DNA from 2 places in the Streptomyces sp. NPDC029164 genome. Region 1 is predicted to be linked to the other one. Evidence: riboswitches for the same ligand, from Rfam matches in the RefSeq annotation. Region 1 holds a riboswitch; the other holds the start of a gene.

Region 1 (7,195 bases):
CGGCTCGGTCTTCTACCTGACCACCGGCTTCCACGGTCTGCACGTGACGGGCGGCCTCATCGCCTTCCTGCTGGTCCTCGGCCGGACGTACGCGGCCAAGAGGTTCACCCACGAACAGGCCACGTCGGCCATCGTCGTGTCCTACTACTGGCACTTCGTCGATGTCGTCTGGATCGGCCTCTTCGCCACGATCTACCTGATCAAGTAGCGAACACGTCACCGGGCCCGACCCGGCACTCCATCCAGACACACCGACGCAGAAGATCCTGACACCGGGGTAATCCGTGAAAAAGCTCTCCGCACGACGACGCCATCCGCTGGCGGCGGTCGTCGTTCTACTCCTCGCGCTGGCGGCCACTGGGGGGCTGTACGCCGCCTTTGCTCCCGCGGGCAAGGCGCAGGCCGATGAAACCGCCCAGTCCCTCGCCATCGAGGAGGGCAAGAAGCTCTACGCCGTGGGTTGCGCAAGCTGCCACGGAACCGGCGGTCAGGGTTCCTCTGACGGCCCGAGCCTGGTCGGCGTCGGCTCCGCGGCCGTCGACTTCCAGGTGAGCACGGGCCGCATGCCCGCCCAGCAGCCCGGCGCCCAGGTGCCGAAGAAGCCCGTCATTTACACCCAGGCGCAGATCGACCAGCTGGCGGCGTACGTCGCGTCCCTCGGCGCCGGTCCGATCACGCCGACCGCAAAGCAGTACGACCCGGCAGGTGCCGACATCGCCAGGGGTGGTGAGCTGTTCCGCAACAACTGCGCGCAGTGCCACAACTTCACCGGTGAGGGCGGCGCGCTGACGAACGGGAAGTACGCCCCCAACCTTGAGGGCGTCGACCCGAAGCACGTCTACGAGGCCATGCTCACCGGCCCGCAGAACATGCCCTCCTTCCCGGACCAGACCATGCCGGAGCAGCAGAAGAAGGACATCATCGCGTACCTCCAGAACGTGAACGGTGAGAAGTCGACCAGCCCCGGTGGTCTCAAGCTCGGTGGCCTCGGCCCCGTCTCCGAGGGTCTGTTCGGCTGGATCTTCGCTCTGGGTGCGCTGATCGCTGTCGCCGTCTGGGTCGCGGCCCACACCGCTAAGGCCAAGAAGTCATGAGTAGCCAAGAGATTCCCGAAGAGAAGCACCTGCCGAGCGAGCAGGGCGACGCGCACCACGGTGCCGTAGCGGTCGCGGACGACCCGTTCGCCGACCCGGGCCTGCCGGTCCACAAGCCCCGCATCCAGGACATCGACGAGCGGGCGGCGAAGCGCTCCGAGCGCACCGTCGCGATGCTGTTCACGCTGTCCATGCTGGCCACGATCGGCTTCATCGCGTCGTACGTGATTTTCCCGGTCGAGAAGATCGTCTACATCTTCCCCATCGGGAAGGTCAGCGCGCTCAACTTCGCCCTGGGCATGACGCTGGGCCTGGCCCTCTTCTGCATCGGCGCGGGCGCGGTCCACTGGGCCCGCACCCTGATGTCCGACGTGGAGGTCGCCGCCGAGCGCCACGAGATCGCCGCTCCGCCGGAGGTCAAGGCGCAGGTCCTGCAGGACTTCCGCGACGGCGCGAACGAGTCCGGCATCGGCCGCCGGCCCCTGATCCGCAACACGATGCTCGGTGCGCTGGCGATGCTGCCGCTCTCCGCCGTCATGATCATGCGCGACCTGGGCCCGCTGCCTGAGGACAAGCTGCGCAAGACCGTTTGGGCCAAGGGCAAGCTGCTCATCAACGACAACACGAACGAGCCGCTGCGTCCCGAGGACGTGCTCGTCGGGTCGCTGACCTTCGCCAGGCCGGAAGGCCTGGAGGAGGAGCAGCACGACTTCCAGGTCCAGATCGCCAAGGCCGCCCTGATGATCGTCCGTATCCAGCCGGACGACATCAAGGACAAGAAGGAGCTGGAGTGGTCCCACGACGGGATCGTCGCCTACTCCAAGATCTGCACCCACGTCGGCTGCCCGATCAGCCTGTACGAGCAGCAGACGCACCACGTGCTCTGCCCGTGCCACCAGTCCACCTTCGACCTCTCCGACGGCGCCCGTGTCATCTTCGGCCCGGCCGGTCACGCGCTTCCGCAGCTGCGGATCGGCGTGAATGACGAAGGCTTCCTCGAAGCGCTCGGCGACTTCGAAGAGCCCGTCGGTCCTGCATTCTGGGAGCGCGGATGAGCACCAGCGACAACAACGAGCGCAAAGCGCCGGCCGGCGAGCGCGTAGCCGACTGGGCGGACGGCCGCCTGGGCATCTACGGCCTGGCCAAGGCCAACATGCGCAAGATCTTCCCGGACCACTGGTCCTTCATGCTGGGTGAGATCTGCCTCTACAGCTTCATCATCATCATCCTCACGGGTGTGTACCTGACGCTGTTCTTCCACCCGAGCATGAACGAGGTCGTGTACCACGGCTCGTACGTGCCGATGCAGGGCGTCATGATGTCCGAGGCCTTCGCCTCGACGCTGGACATCAGCTTCGACGTCCGCGGTGGTCTGCTGATCCGTCAGATCCACCACTGGGCGGCGCTGATCTTCGTCGCGGCCATGGTCGTGCACATGATGCGCGTCTTCTTCACCGGCGCGTTCCGCAAGCCGCGTGAGGTCAACTGGATCTTCGGCTTCCTGCTGCTGGTCCTCGGCATGTTCACCGGCTTCACCGGTTACTCGCTGCCGGACGACCTGCTCTCGGGTACCGGTGTCCGCTTCATGCAGGGCGCCATCCTGTCCGTCCCGGTCGTCGGCACGTACCTGTCGATGTTCCTGTTCGGCGGGGAGTTCCCGGGCGGCGACTTCGTCGCGCGGTTCTACTCGGTGCACATCCTGCTGCTGCCCGGCATCATGATGGGCCTGCTCGTGGCCCACCTGATCCTGGTCTTCTACCACAAGCACACCCAGTTCGCGGGTCCCGGCAAGACGAACAACAACGTCGTCGGCATGCCGCTGCTGCCGGTCTACATGGCCAAGGCCGGAGGCTTCTTCTTCCTGGTCTTCGGTGTCATCTCGGCCGTCGCGGCCATCGCCTCGATCAACCCGATCTGGGCGCTCGGCCCGTACCGCCCGGACCACGTGTCCACCGGTGCGCAGCCCGACTGGTACATGGGTATGCCGGAAGGCCTGATCCGTGCCATGCCCGGCTGGGAGATCAACCTGTGGGGCCACACGCTCGTCCTGGGCGTGTTCATCCCGCTGGTGCTCTTCCCGCTGGTGCTGGGTGCGATCGCCGTGTGGCCGTTCATCGAGTCCTGGGTCACCGGGGACAAGCGCGAGCACCACATCCTGGACCGCCCGCGCAACGTCCCGACCCGTACGGCCTTCGGTGTCGCCTGGATCGCGGAGTACATCGTGCTCCTCATCGGCGGCGGCAACGACATGTTCGCCCAGTACTTCCACCTGTCGATCAACTCGATCACCTGGTTCGTCCGGATCGGCTTCTTCGTCGTCCCGGTCCTCGCCTTCATCGTCACCAAGCGGATCTGCCTCGGCCTCCAGCGCCGGGACCACGACAAGGTGCTGCACGGTCGCGAGACCGGCATCATCAAGCGTCTGCCGCACGGTGAGTTCGTCGAGGTCCACGAGCCGCTCCCGGCGGGCCAGCTGCACAAGCTCACCGCGCACGAGCAGTACAAGCCGATCGAGATCGGCCCGACGGTCGACGAGAACGGTGTCGAGCGCAAGGTGAAGGCCACGGAGAAGCTCCGCGCGAAGCTCAGCAAGGGCTTCTACGCGGAGAACAACCAGATTCCGAAGCCCACGGTGGAGGAGTACAAGGAGATCCAGGCCGGCCACGGCCACCACTGATCCCCTGCACGACCGTATGAGGGACTGATTTCGGTCAGTTCTGGTGTCGCCACGGCGAGAGCCCCGTCCAGTGTCCGGACGGGGCTCTTTGCCGTGTTCCGGGCTGGATAGGCTGGAGCCCTCCCATTCGACGTGGAAACCTTGACAAGCAGCAGGAGCGGACCATGAACGTTGTGACCCCGGCAGGCGGCGACAGCGTGGCGGCCCGTGGCTGGCCGGGCGTCCTCGACGCTCTGCTGACCGGCCAGGACCTGCGTGCCGACGACACCGCCTGGGCCATGGACCGGATCATGCGCGGGGAGGCCACCGACGCCCAGATCGCCGGCTTCACCGTCGCGCTGCGGGCGAAGGGGGAGACGGTCGCGGAGATCAACGGCCTCGTACGGGCGATGTACGAGCACGCCAACCTGATCGAGGTGCCGGGCCGGACGGTGGACATCGTCGGCACGGGCGGCGACGGGGCCAAGACGGTGAACATCTCGACGATGTCGGCGGTCGTCGTGGCCGGAACCGGTGCCAAGGTCGTCAAGCACGGGAACCGGGCCGCCTCCTCCGCGAGCGGCTCCTCGGACGTCCTGGAGAAGCTCGGGGTGAACCTCAACCTGAGCCGGGAGCGGGTCGTGGAGGTCGCCGAGGAGGCCGGCATCACCTTCTGCTTCGCGGTCAAGTTCCACCCGGCGCTGCGGCACGTGGCGGCGGCCCGCAAGGAGCTGGGCATCCGGACCTTCTTCAACGCGCTGGGCCCGCTGACCAACCCGGCCCGGGTGCGCGCCCAGGCGACCGGCGTGGCCGACCCCCGGATGGCCCCGATCATCGCGGGCGTACTCGCCGAGCGGGGCTCGTCCGCGCTGGTCTTCCGCGGTGACGACGGCCTGGACGAACTGACCACGACGGCCACCTCGCGCATCTGGTGGGTCCGCGACGGCAAGGTCTCGGAGCGGTCCTTCGACCCGCGCGACATCGGCATCGACCTGGTCGAGGTCTCGGCGCTGGCCGGCGGCGACCCCTCGTACAACGCGGACGTGGCCCGCCGCCTGCTGGCCGGCGAGACCGGCCCGGTCCGCGAAGCCGTACTGCTGAACTCGGCGGCGGCCCTGGTCGCCCTGGACCCGGGCACGGGCACGCTGGAGGAGCAGCTCGCCGCCGGTCTGGTGCGCGCGGCGGAGTCCATCGACTCGGGCGCGGCGCGCGCGGCGCTGGAGCGCTGGGTCGCGGCGAGCAACGCCTGACCACGATCGGGCGAATCGAGCCAAGGCCCCGGTCCACCATGCGGACCGGGGTCTTGCGCGCGGGGGATCTTGTGGCAGGATGCTGACCAGGTCACGAGTGACAGCGTTTAGGCCCCGGCTTGCTGTCCGGCAACCCTCCTTCCGTGGCGGGGTGCCCCGGGTGATGACCAGGTCGTAGGCAGCAAGGCCTACGGCAAGCGCGGATCCCTCGACACCAGGGGTCCTGGTCTTCTCGAGGAGCGTTTTCCGTGAGCAAGCGAATGCGATAGGGCGACTCCGCCCCTACTTCACCCCTCGGATCAGGGTCACTTCCGTGTACCCCCGCCGACCGTTCGGTCCGGCCCGAGGGCTCTCCCGTACCTCCCCCAGACTACGTCCGGGGGGACCCCCAGGACGGCCGCACGGCCGTACCCGCGTACGGGCACTCCGAAGCCATTCAGCCCTGCCTGCCGGGAGATACCGCCATGTCCGCATTCCTGAACGCCGCCGCCACCGCCGCCGCCACCTCCGTCGCCACCGCCGACGCCGCCGAGGGCCCCGCCTGTGCCGCGCCGCTGCCGGTGCTCGGCCGGGACGTCACCGTCCCGCTCGTCATCGGCGGCGAGGTCACCTACGCCGCCCTGGACTACGCCGCCAGCGCCCCCGCGCTCCAGCGGGTCTGGGACGACGTGGCCGCGTACGCCCCGTACTACGGCAGCGTGCACCGCGGCGCCGGGTACCTCTCGCAGCTCTCCACCGACCTCTTCGAGCAGAGCCGGGTCACGGTCGCCGAGTTCCTCGACTGCCGCCCCTGCGACCAGGTGGTCTTCACCCGGTCCACCACCGACTCGCTGAACCTGCTCGCCGCCGTGCTCCCCGCCGACTGCCAGGTGTTCGTCTTCGAGACCGAGCACCACGCCTCGCTCCTGCCCTGGACGAACGCGCAGGTCACCTACCTCAACGCCCCCCGCACCCCGGGTGAGGCCGTCGCCACCCTGGAGCGGGCCCTCGCCGACCGCGAGCCATCCCCTGGCTCTTCGAGCTGGGGAGACCCCAAGGGCCCGGCCCTGGTCTGCGTCACCGGCGCGTCCAACGTCACCGGTGAACTGTGGCCGGTGAAGGAACTCGCCGCCGCCGCGCACGCCCACGGCGCGCGGATCGTCCTGGACGCCGCCCAGCTGGCCCCGCACCACCCCGTCTCGGTCCAGGACCTGGACGTGGACTGGGTCGCCTTCTCCGGACACAAGCTCTACGCGCCCTTCGGCTCGGGCGTGCTCGCCGGCCGCGCGGACTGGCTCCAGCAGGCGGAGCCGTACCTCGCGGGCGGCGGCGCCTCCCGCAAGGTGGCCCGGCGCGAGGACGGCGGCGTGGACGTCGAGTGGCACACCACGGCCGCCCGCCACGAGGCCGGCTCCCCGAACGTCATCGGCGTCTACTCCATCGCCTCCGCCTGCAAGGCCCTGACCGAGGCGGGCTTCGACAGTCTCGTCGCCCGCGAGCGCCACCTCATCGCCAAGGTCCGCGAAGGCCTGTCCGAGGTCCCGGCGGTCCGCGTCCTGTCGCTCTTCGGCGACGACGCCCCGCGCGTCGGCGTCATCTCCTTCGTGGTGGACGGCTGGAACAGCTCCCACTTCGCCGCCGCGCTGTCCGCGGAGTACGGGATCGGCGTCCGCGACGGCCTGTTCTGCGCCCACCCGCTGGTCCGCACCCTGCTCGGCAGCGAGCCGCAGGCCCAGGGCGAATGCGGAGCCCCGGAGGCGGCCCCGGGGGAGCGCTCGCTGAACGCGATCCGCGTCAGCTTCGGCGCGGGCACCCCCGACGAGCACGTCGAGCGCTTCGTCCGTGCGGTGCAGGAGCTCGTCGCGGACGGCGCGAAGTGGCAGTACCGCACGGAGGAAGGCCGCTGCGTTCCCGCCGTGTGACACCGTACGGGTCTCGGAGGCCGCCGACGAGCGGGAGGCGGCGGCCGGCGCCCGGGTACGTCTCCCACATCGACGAGGGCCTCGCGGACTACCTCCGCGGCTACGTCTTCTGGCTCGGGGAGAGCACCGTCTCGCCCAGCCGGGCGAGCCCCTGCCGAACCTCTGACGGGTGTGGGCCGGTGCCCCGCCGGAATGTCTCCTCGTCGTCGCGCCTGCGGGCACCGCTGCGACCGGGGGAGGGCGGTTGCGCGCTCCTCCTGCGGGGACACTCCGCCGTGTCCCCACCCCACGGCC
Region 2 (7,195 bases), on a different contig from region 1:
CGCCGTGTGGAAGCCCAGCCGGTCCGCGCCGAGCATCCCCCACACCAGCTGGCTCCGGATGTCGTCCGGGATCATGTCCATGAACTCCCGTGAGGCCCACGGGGTGTGCGTGAAGTGCCCGATCCGCAGGTCCGGCCGCAGCTGCCGCAACTGCCCGGGGACCAGCGCCAGGTGGTAGTCCTGCACCAGGACGCGGGCCCCTTCCGCCGCCTCCTGGGCGAGGGCGCGCGCGAAGGCCTCGTTGTACGCGACGTACGCATCCCACCGCCGCCGGAACTCCGCGTCGAAGACCGGCTCGCGCGGGACGTCGTACAGGTGGTGGTGCGTGAACCACAGCACAGAGTTGGCGATGCCGTTGTAGGCCGCGTCGTACACCGTGGGATCGATGTCCAGCATCCGGACGCCCGGCTCGGCCACCCCCCGGCGGACCGCCTCCCGGTCCGCCTCCGAGAGGGCCGCGCAGATCCACAGCGCTCCCGGCTGCTCCGCGAGGGCGGCGGAGAGCCCGGAGACGAGTCCGCCCCCGCCGCGCCGGGCGCTGAGGCCGCCTTCGGCGTCGATCGCGTACGAGAGGGGGCCGCGGTTGGCGGCTACGAGTACCTGAGAAGCCATGCGGCGAACCTAGCCCGGCCCGCGCTCGCTCAAACTTTCCAGGCCGACGTCACGCCACGCGGCGCAGCGCGTACTCCTTGATGCCGAGCATCGGCGGCCGCTCCTCGGTGTCCACCGCGTACGTCCGCGGCACGAACCCTTCCGGCCCCCGCTCGAACTGCGTCAGCTCCGGCCGGAGCAGGTGCCCGCGCGACAGGCGCAGCAGGGCGGTGCGGTAGATCGCGGCGGCCATCCGGCCCAGCGCCTGCCCGTCCTGGTGGCGGTGGACGCGGACGCCCACGTCCACCTGGGCGAGCGCGTCCAGCCCGACCGTGTGCAGCGCGTCGACCAGCAGGCCCAGCTCGACGCCGTACCCGACGGGGAACGGCAGCCGTTCCAGCAGGGAGCGGCGTACGGCGTACTCGCCGCCCAGCGGCTGGACGAAGCCGGCCAGCTGCGGCCAGTGCAGGTTGAGGAGGGGGCGGGCCACCAGTTCCGTGACCCGGCCGCCCTGCCCGGGGGCGTCACCGAGCGGGCGGTCGTACATGGCCTTGACGAACTGCACGTCCGGTTCGGTCAGCAGCGGTCCGACGATCCCCGAGACGAAGGCGGAGGAGAAGTCCCGCAGGTCGGCGTCGACGAAGCAGACGATGTCCCCGCTGGTGGCCAGCAGCGAGCGCCACAGCACCTCGCCCTTGCCGGGCAGTGCCGGGAGCCTCGGCAGGATCTCGTCGCGGTGCACCACCCGGGCGCCGGCCTTCGCCGCGACCTCCGCCGTACGATCGGTCGAGCCCGAGTCGATGACGATCAGCTCGTCCACCAGAGGGAACGGCAGCCCCTCGATCAGCTCGCGCCGGATGACCTCGACGATCGCGCCGACCGTCGCCTCCTCGTCCAGCGCGGGCAGCACCACGCTGACCGTGGTCCCGGCCGCCCGCTTCCGGTCGAGCAGCTGGTCGAGCGGTCGGTCGGCGGCTGACCAGGAGCGGTCCGCCAGCCAGCGCTCCACCTCTTCCAGCACCCTCAGCACTCCCTGGTTGTCGGCGTTATCGGCCGTTATGTGATCCATCTCGCGGTTCGGACGGCTGTCTCAACCGCCCGGCCCTTCGGTTACAGTCTTGAACAACGCGAAGGGCCACCGCATGCCGGGGGTCCCCGCGTACAAACGCACCGGCGCGCCACAGAGCGCGTGTGCCGGTGCCATACCGCTCATCCAGAGGGGCAGAGGGACACGGCCCGTTGAAGCCCCGGCAACCCTCCAGTCGGTTCTCGCGATCGCACGTCAGCGACGTCAGCGAGGTCCCCGGCTAGGGAAGGTGCCAATTCCGTCTCATGGCGAAGTGCGCCATGGGGAAGATGAGGAGAAAGGGCCTCGCCATCATGGCTGCACAGACTGTCGCCACCTCTGTCGATCTCGGACCTGCCAACGGTCTTTCCTGTCGCGAGTGCGGCACCCGCTTCGAGCTCGGCCCCATCTTCGCGTGCGCCGAGTGCTTCGGACCTCTGGAAGTCGCCTACGACCTCCCGACCGGCGACCCCGAGGCCCTGCGCGCCGCGATCGAGGCCGGCCCCACCAACATCTGGCGTTACGCGCCGCTGCTGCCCGTCCCCGCGGACGTGGCCTCCAAGCCGAGCCTGAACCCGGGATTCACGAAGCTCGTGGACGCCGCCAACCTGGCCAAGGAGCTCGGCGTCACCGGCAAGCTCTACGTCAAGGACGACTCCGGCAACCCGACGCACTCCTTCAAGGACCGCGTCGTGGCCATCGCCGTCGAGGCCGCCCGCGCCTTCGGCTTCACCACCCTCTCCTGCTCCTCCACCGGCAACCTGGCCGGCGCCGTCGGCGCCGCGGCCGCCCGCGCCGGCTTCCGCTCCTGCGTGTTCATCCCGCACGACCTGGAGCAGGGCAAGGTCGTCATGGCCGGTGTGTACGGCGGCGACCTGGTCGGCATCGAGGGCAACTACGACGACGTCAACCGCTTCTGCTCCGAGCTCATCGGCGACCCGCTGGGCGAGGGCTGGGGCTTCGTCAACGTCAACCTGCGCCCGTACTACGGAGAGGGCTCCAAGACCCTCGCCTACGAGATCTGCGAGCAGCTCGGCTGGCAGCTGCCCGACCAGCTCGTGATCCCGATCGCGTCCGGCTCGCAGCTGACGAAGATCGACAAGGGGTTGCAGGAGCTGATCAAGCTCGGCCTCGTCGAGGACAAGCCGTACAAGATCTTCGGCGCCCAGGCCGAGGGCTGCTCCCCGGTGTCGACCGCCTTCAAGGCCGGTCACGACGTGGTCCGCCCGCAGAAGCCGAACACCATCGCCAAGTCCCTCGCGATCGGCAACCCGGCGGACGGCCCGTACGTCCTGGACATCGCGCGGCGCACCGGCGGTTACGTCGAGGACGTGAACGACGAGCAGGTCGTCGAGGCCATCAAGATCCTCGCGCAGACCGAGGGCATCTTCGCCGAGACCGCGGGCGGCGTGACCGTCGGCGTGACGAAGAAGCTCATCGAGAACGGGCAGCTCGACCCGACGCTGACCACCGTCGTCCTCAACACCGGCGACGGCCTGAAGACCCTGGAAGCGGTGGCCGCGGAGAGCGGGCAGACCGCCACCATCCGCCCGAGCCTGGACGCGTTCCGCGCCGCCGGCCTGGCCTGACCATCTCCTCCTGCTCTACCGGAAAGGCAGTAGCGCCATGAGCGTCAACGTCCGCATCCCCACCATCCTGCGCACCTACACCGGCGGTCAGGCCGAGGTGCCCGCAGAGGGCGCGACCCTCGCCGAGGTCATCCAGTCCCTGGAGGCGAGCCACCCGGGCATCGCCGCGCGCGTCCTGGACGACCAGGGCAAGCTGCGCCGTTTCGTGAACGTCTACGTCAACGACGACGACGTGCGCTTCGAGGGCGGGCTGGAGGCGAAGACGCCGGACGGCGCCGGCGTCTCGATCATTCCGGCCGTCGCGGGCGGATGCTGATCCTCTCGGCCCCTTTGTCGCCTGACAGGTGACACGCGCAAACCGAAATTGCCCCCTCCGCTAAAAGCGGAGGGGGCAATTCTGCTTGATTGGGCGGGGTAGAGTTGGGGAAGTCCCCTCCGCCGGACTTGCCCGCTGCATATGAACGGGTCGCGTGAGGGTCGACATCGGGTCAATGTGCAAGCGCGGTATGGGGCTTTGGCGAGATATGTCAGGCCCGAGTTGCCCTGGAGTATGGCAAATTTTCACTCTATTTCAATGTTTCCCCGTGTCCAGAATTCTCGTCGGATTGACCTGTTGCAGACAGCACTCGCGCAGATACATTCAGCCTCGGTCGACGCGTTCCGACGCAAGTTCTGACCCGGGAACGCGAAGTGCGTTCCCGCGCAAGGGCCAGTAATAGGGGAGTTAGGCATGGCTCAGGGCACCGTCAAGTGGTTCAACGCGGAGAAGGGCTACGGCTTCATCGCGGTCGACGGTGGTGCGGATGTGTTCGTCCACTACAGCGCCATCCAGATGGACGGGTACCGCACCCTTGAAGAGGGTCAGCGGGTCGAGTTCGAGATCTCGCAGGGCCAGAAGGGTCCGCAGGCGGACATGGTCAAGCTCGCGCTCGGCTAGTCCTGGAGCGATCGACCACCGACGCACAGTGTTCAACGAAGACCTGCACGACCTGCACGACCTTACGAGGGGCCCACATCCGGACACGGGATGCGGGCCCCTCGTACGTGCGCCCGCTCCACGTCCGGTACTGGGCGGGGGTTGGCCCGAGCCGCTCGCGCCCGCCCGTCGCCCGACCGCCACCCCTCAGCGGGGCTTCTTCGAAGCCGCTTGCACTCTCGGGGGTCGAGTGCTAATCATTGGCATTAGCACTCTCCCGGTGAGAGTGCTACTGAACGAGGACCGGGTCGGTGAGGCCCGCAGGGTCCGGTGGGAAGGAACCGCCGGGCACGCAGGCCGTCCGTCGCGGGCGCGGGCGCGGTCCTGGGAGCAATCCACCGCTGTCCGGGAGGACCACTTCAGATGGCCAAGATCATTGCGTTCGACGAGGAGGCCCGTCGCGGCCTCGAGCGTGGGATGAACCAGCTCGCCGACGCCGTCAAGGTCACCCTTGGCCCCAAGGGTCGCAACGTCGTCCTTGAGAAGAAGTGGGGCGCCCCCACGATCACCAACGATGGTGTCTCCATCGCCAAGGAGATCGAGCTCGAGGACCCGTACGAGAAGATCGGCGCCGAGCTGGTCAAGGAAGTCGCCAAGAAGACGGACGACGTCGCGGGCGACGGTACGACCACCGCCACCGTGCTGGCCCAGGCGCTCGTCCGCGAGGGCCTGCGCAACGTCGCCGCCGGCGCCAACCCGATGGCCCTCAAGCGTGGTATCGAGAAGGCCGTCGAGGCCGTCTCCGCCGCCCTGCTCGCCCAGGCGAAGGATGTCGAGACCAAGGAGCAGATCGCTTCGACGGCCTCCATCTCCGCCGCCGACACCCAGATCGGCGAGCTCATCGCCGAGGCCATGGACAAGGTCGGCAAGGAAGGCGTCATCACCGTCGAGGAGTCGCAGACCTTCGGTCTGGAGCTTGAGCTCACCGAGGGCATGCGCTTCGACAAGGGCTACATCTCGGCGTACTTCGCCACCGACATGGAGCGCATGGAGTCGTCCCTCGACGACCCGTACATCCTGATCGTCAACTCCAAGATCGGCTCGGTCAAGGACCTGCTGCCGCTCCTGGAGAAGGTCATGCAGTCGGGCAAGCCGCTGCTGATCATCGCCGAGGACGTCGAGGGCGAGGCGCTCTCCACCCTCGTCGTCAACAAGATCCGCGGCACCTTCAAGTCGGTCGCCGTCAAGGCCCCGGGCTTCGGCGACCGCCGCAAGGCCATGCTCGGTGACATCGCCATCCTCACGGGCGGCACGGTCATCTCCGAGGAGGTCGGCCTCAAGCTGGAGAACGCCGGTCTCGACCTGCTCGGCCGCGCCCGCAAGGTCGTCATCACCAAGGACGAGACCACCATCGTCGACGGTGCCGGTGACAGCGACCAGGTCGCCGGTCGCGTGAACCAGATCCGCGCCGAGATCGAGAACTCCGACTCGGACTACGACCGCGAGAAGCTCCAGGAGCGCCTCGCGAAGCTGGCCGGCGGCGTGGCCGTCATCAAGGCCGGTGCCGCGACCGAGGTCGAGCTCAAGGAGCGCAAGCACCGCATCGAGGACGCCGTTCGCAACGCGAAGGCGGCCGTCGAGGAGGGCATCGTCGCCGGTGGTGGCGTGGCCCTGCTCCAGGCCTCCGCGGTCTTCGAGAAGCTGGAGCTCGAGGGGGACGAGGCGACCGGCGCCAACGCCGTGAAGCTCGCCCTGGAGGCCCCGCTGAAGCAGATCGCCGTCAACGGTGGTCTCGAGGGTGGCGTCGTCGTCGAGAAGGTGCGCAACCTTCCGATCGGTCACGGCCTGAACGCCGCGACCGGCGAGTACGTCGACATGATCGCCGAGGGCATCATCGACCCGGCGAAGGTCACGCGCTCTGCCCTGCAGAACGCCGCGTCCATCGCCGCGCTGTTCCTGACGACCGAGGCCGTCATCGCCGACAAGCCCGAGAAGGCCGGCGCCGGCGCCCCGGGCGGCATGCCGGGCGGTGACATGGACTTCTGATCGACCCCTGGCTCCGGCCCGAAGGTTGATCGGCTGTTCTCGAACGAGGGCGGCACCCCCCCACGGGGGGTGCCGCCCTCGGGCGTTGTCCCGGCCTTCTAGAAGCCCGCGGTGTCGAGCGCGAAGCCGAAGGGCTCCGGGATCTGCAGGGCCTCGCCGAAGGACACCGTCGTACGGGAGCGGTATCCGTGCGGGGAGGGGTCCCAGAAGCAGGTGATCTCCGAGTCCTGCATGTCGACGACGAGGTAGACGGGGACCAGGCGCCCGTACACGTCGAGCTTCTCGTTCCAGTCGGCATCCCTGGTGGAGACGGACGTGAACTCGCCGACGAGCGACAGGGCCGCCCCGTCCGCATGCAGTCCCTCCTCGTCGAAGGCTTCCTCCTCCGCGACGTACAGGTCCGGTGCGTAGCCGCGCTCCGCCGCCGGGAATCGGAAGAGGAAGGGTGAGGTATCCGCGAAGTGCCCCTTGGGGACGTGTGCCTGGAGCTGCTCGCGCAGGAGACGCATGCGACGGGAGTAGCGCAGCTTTGAAAACGGCGACACGATGATCTTCCCCCGGATGAGCTCGGCCTTGAAGCCGTCTGGCGTGTTCATCTCCGCGACCGTGCGCAGGAGCGTCTCGAAGGCCGGCGGAGCCGCCTGTTCTATCGGTGTGGCCCGTTCGATCATGATCGTCACCGTTGTCCTCCGCGTGGCGTGCCGTGCACTGGGCGTGAGCCTCGTTCCAGGCTAGCGGCGAGGGGAGAGGCGTGCCCGGCCCGCGCGGTGTTCTCCGCCGAGCGGGGGTAAAACCGCTGGCCGGGGTGGGTGGGGGCGTGTGACCGTACGGCCATGGGGAATTCCGTCGCGTATCCGGTCCACCGCACCACCGACCCCGGCGAGGCGCATGCCAAGGCGCGGCTGCTGTGCGGGGTGCCGGCCCGCCGGTACGAGGAGGTGCGGGTGGGGGCCGAGCTGAGCACGGTCGCCGACCTGCGGCGGCGGC

Evidence for each region. Region 1 has a riboswitch for S-adenosylmethionine ahead of ACZ4VT_RS11475 (aminotransferase class V-fold PLP-dependent enzyme). Riboswitches for the same ligand answer to the same signal wherever they lie in the genome.
Region 2: another riboswitch for S-adenosylmethionine. It lies ahead of thrC (threonine synthase); the one in region 1 lies ahead of ACZ4VT_RS11475 (aminotransferase class V-fold PLP-dependent enzyme).

The regions. Positions count from the first base shown of each region.
Region 1 is NZ_JBVHWW010000009.1:146,890-154,084, reverse strand. It holds gene ctaE (aa3-type cytochrome oxidase subunit III) at 1-208, shown strand, start outside; gene qcrC (cytochrome bc1 complex diheme cytochrome c subunit) at 285-1,094, shown strand; gene qcrA (cytochrome bc1 complex Rieske iron-sulfur subunit) at 1,091-2,149, shown strand; gene qcrB (cytochrome bc1 complex cytochrome b subunit) at 2,146-3,771, shown strand; gene trpD (anthranilate phosphoribosyltransferase) at 3,936-5,000, shown strand; SAM riboswitch class IV at 5,090-5,206, shown strand; gene ACZ4VT_RS11475 (aminotransferase class V-fold PLP-dependent enzyme) at 5,465-6,901, shown strand.
Region 2 is NZ_JBVHWW010000020.1:105,115-112,309, forward strand. It holds gene ACZ4VT_RS20615 (alpha,alpha-trehalose-phosphate synthase (UDP-forming)) at 1-612, opposite strand, end outside; gene ACZ4VT_RS20620 (glucosyl-3-phosphoglycerate synthase) at 662-1,612, opposite strand; SAM riboswitch class I at 1,798-1,954, shown strand; gene thrC (threonine synthase) at 1,972-3,246, shown strand; gene ACZ4VT_RS20630 (MoaD/ThiS family protein) at 3,284-3,562, shown strand; gene ACZ4VT_RS20635 (cold-shock protein) at 3,977-4,183, shown strand; gene groL (chaperonin GroEL) at 4,586-6,208, shown strand; gene ACZ4VT_RS20645 (Uma2 family endonuclease) at 6,307-6,879, opposite strand; gene ACZ4VT_RS20650 (hypothetical protein) at 7,042-7,195, shown strand, end outside.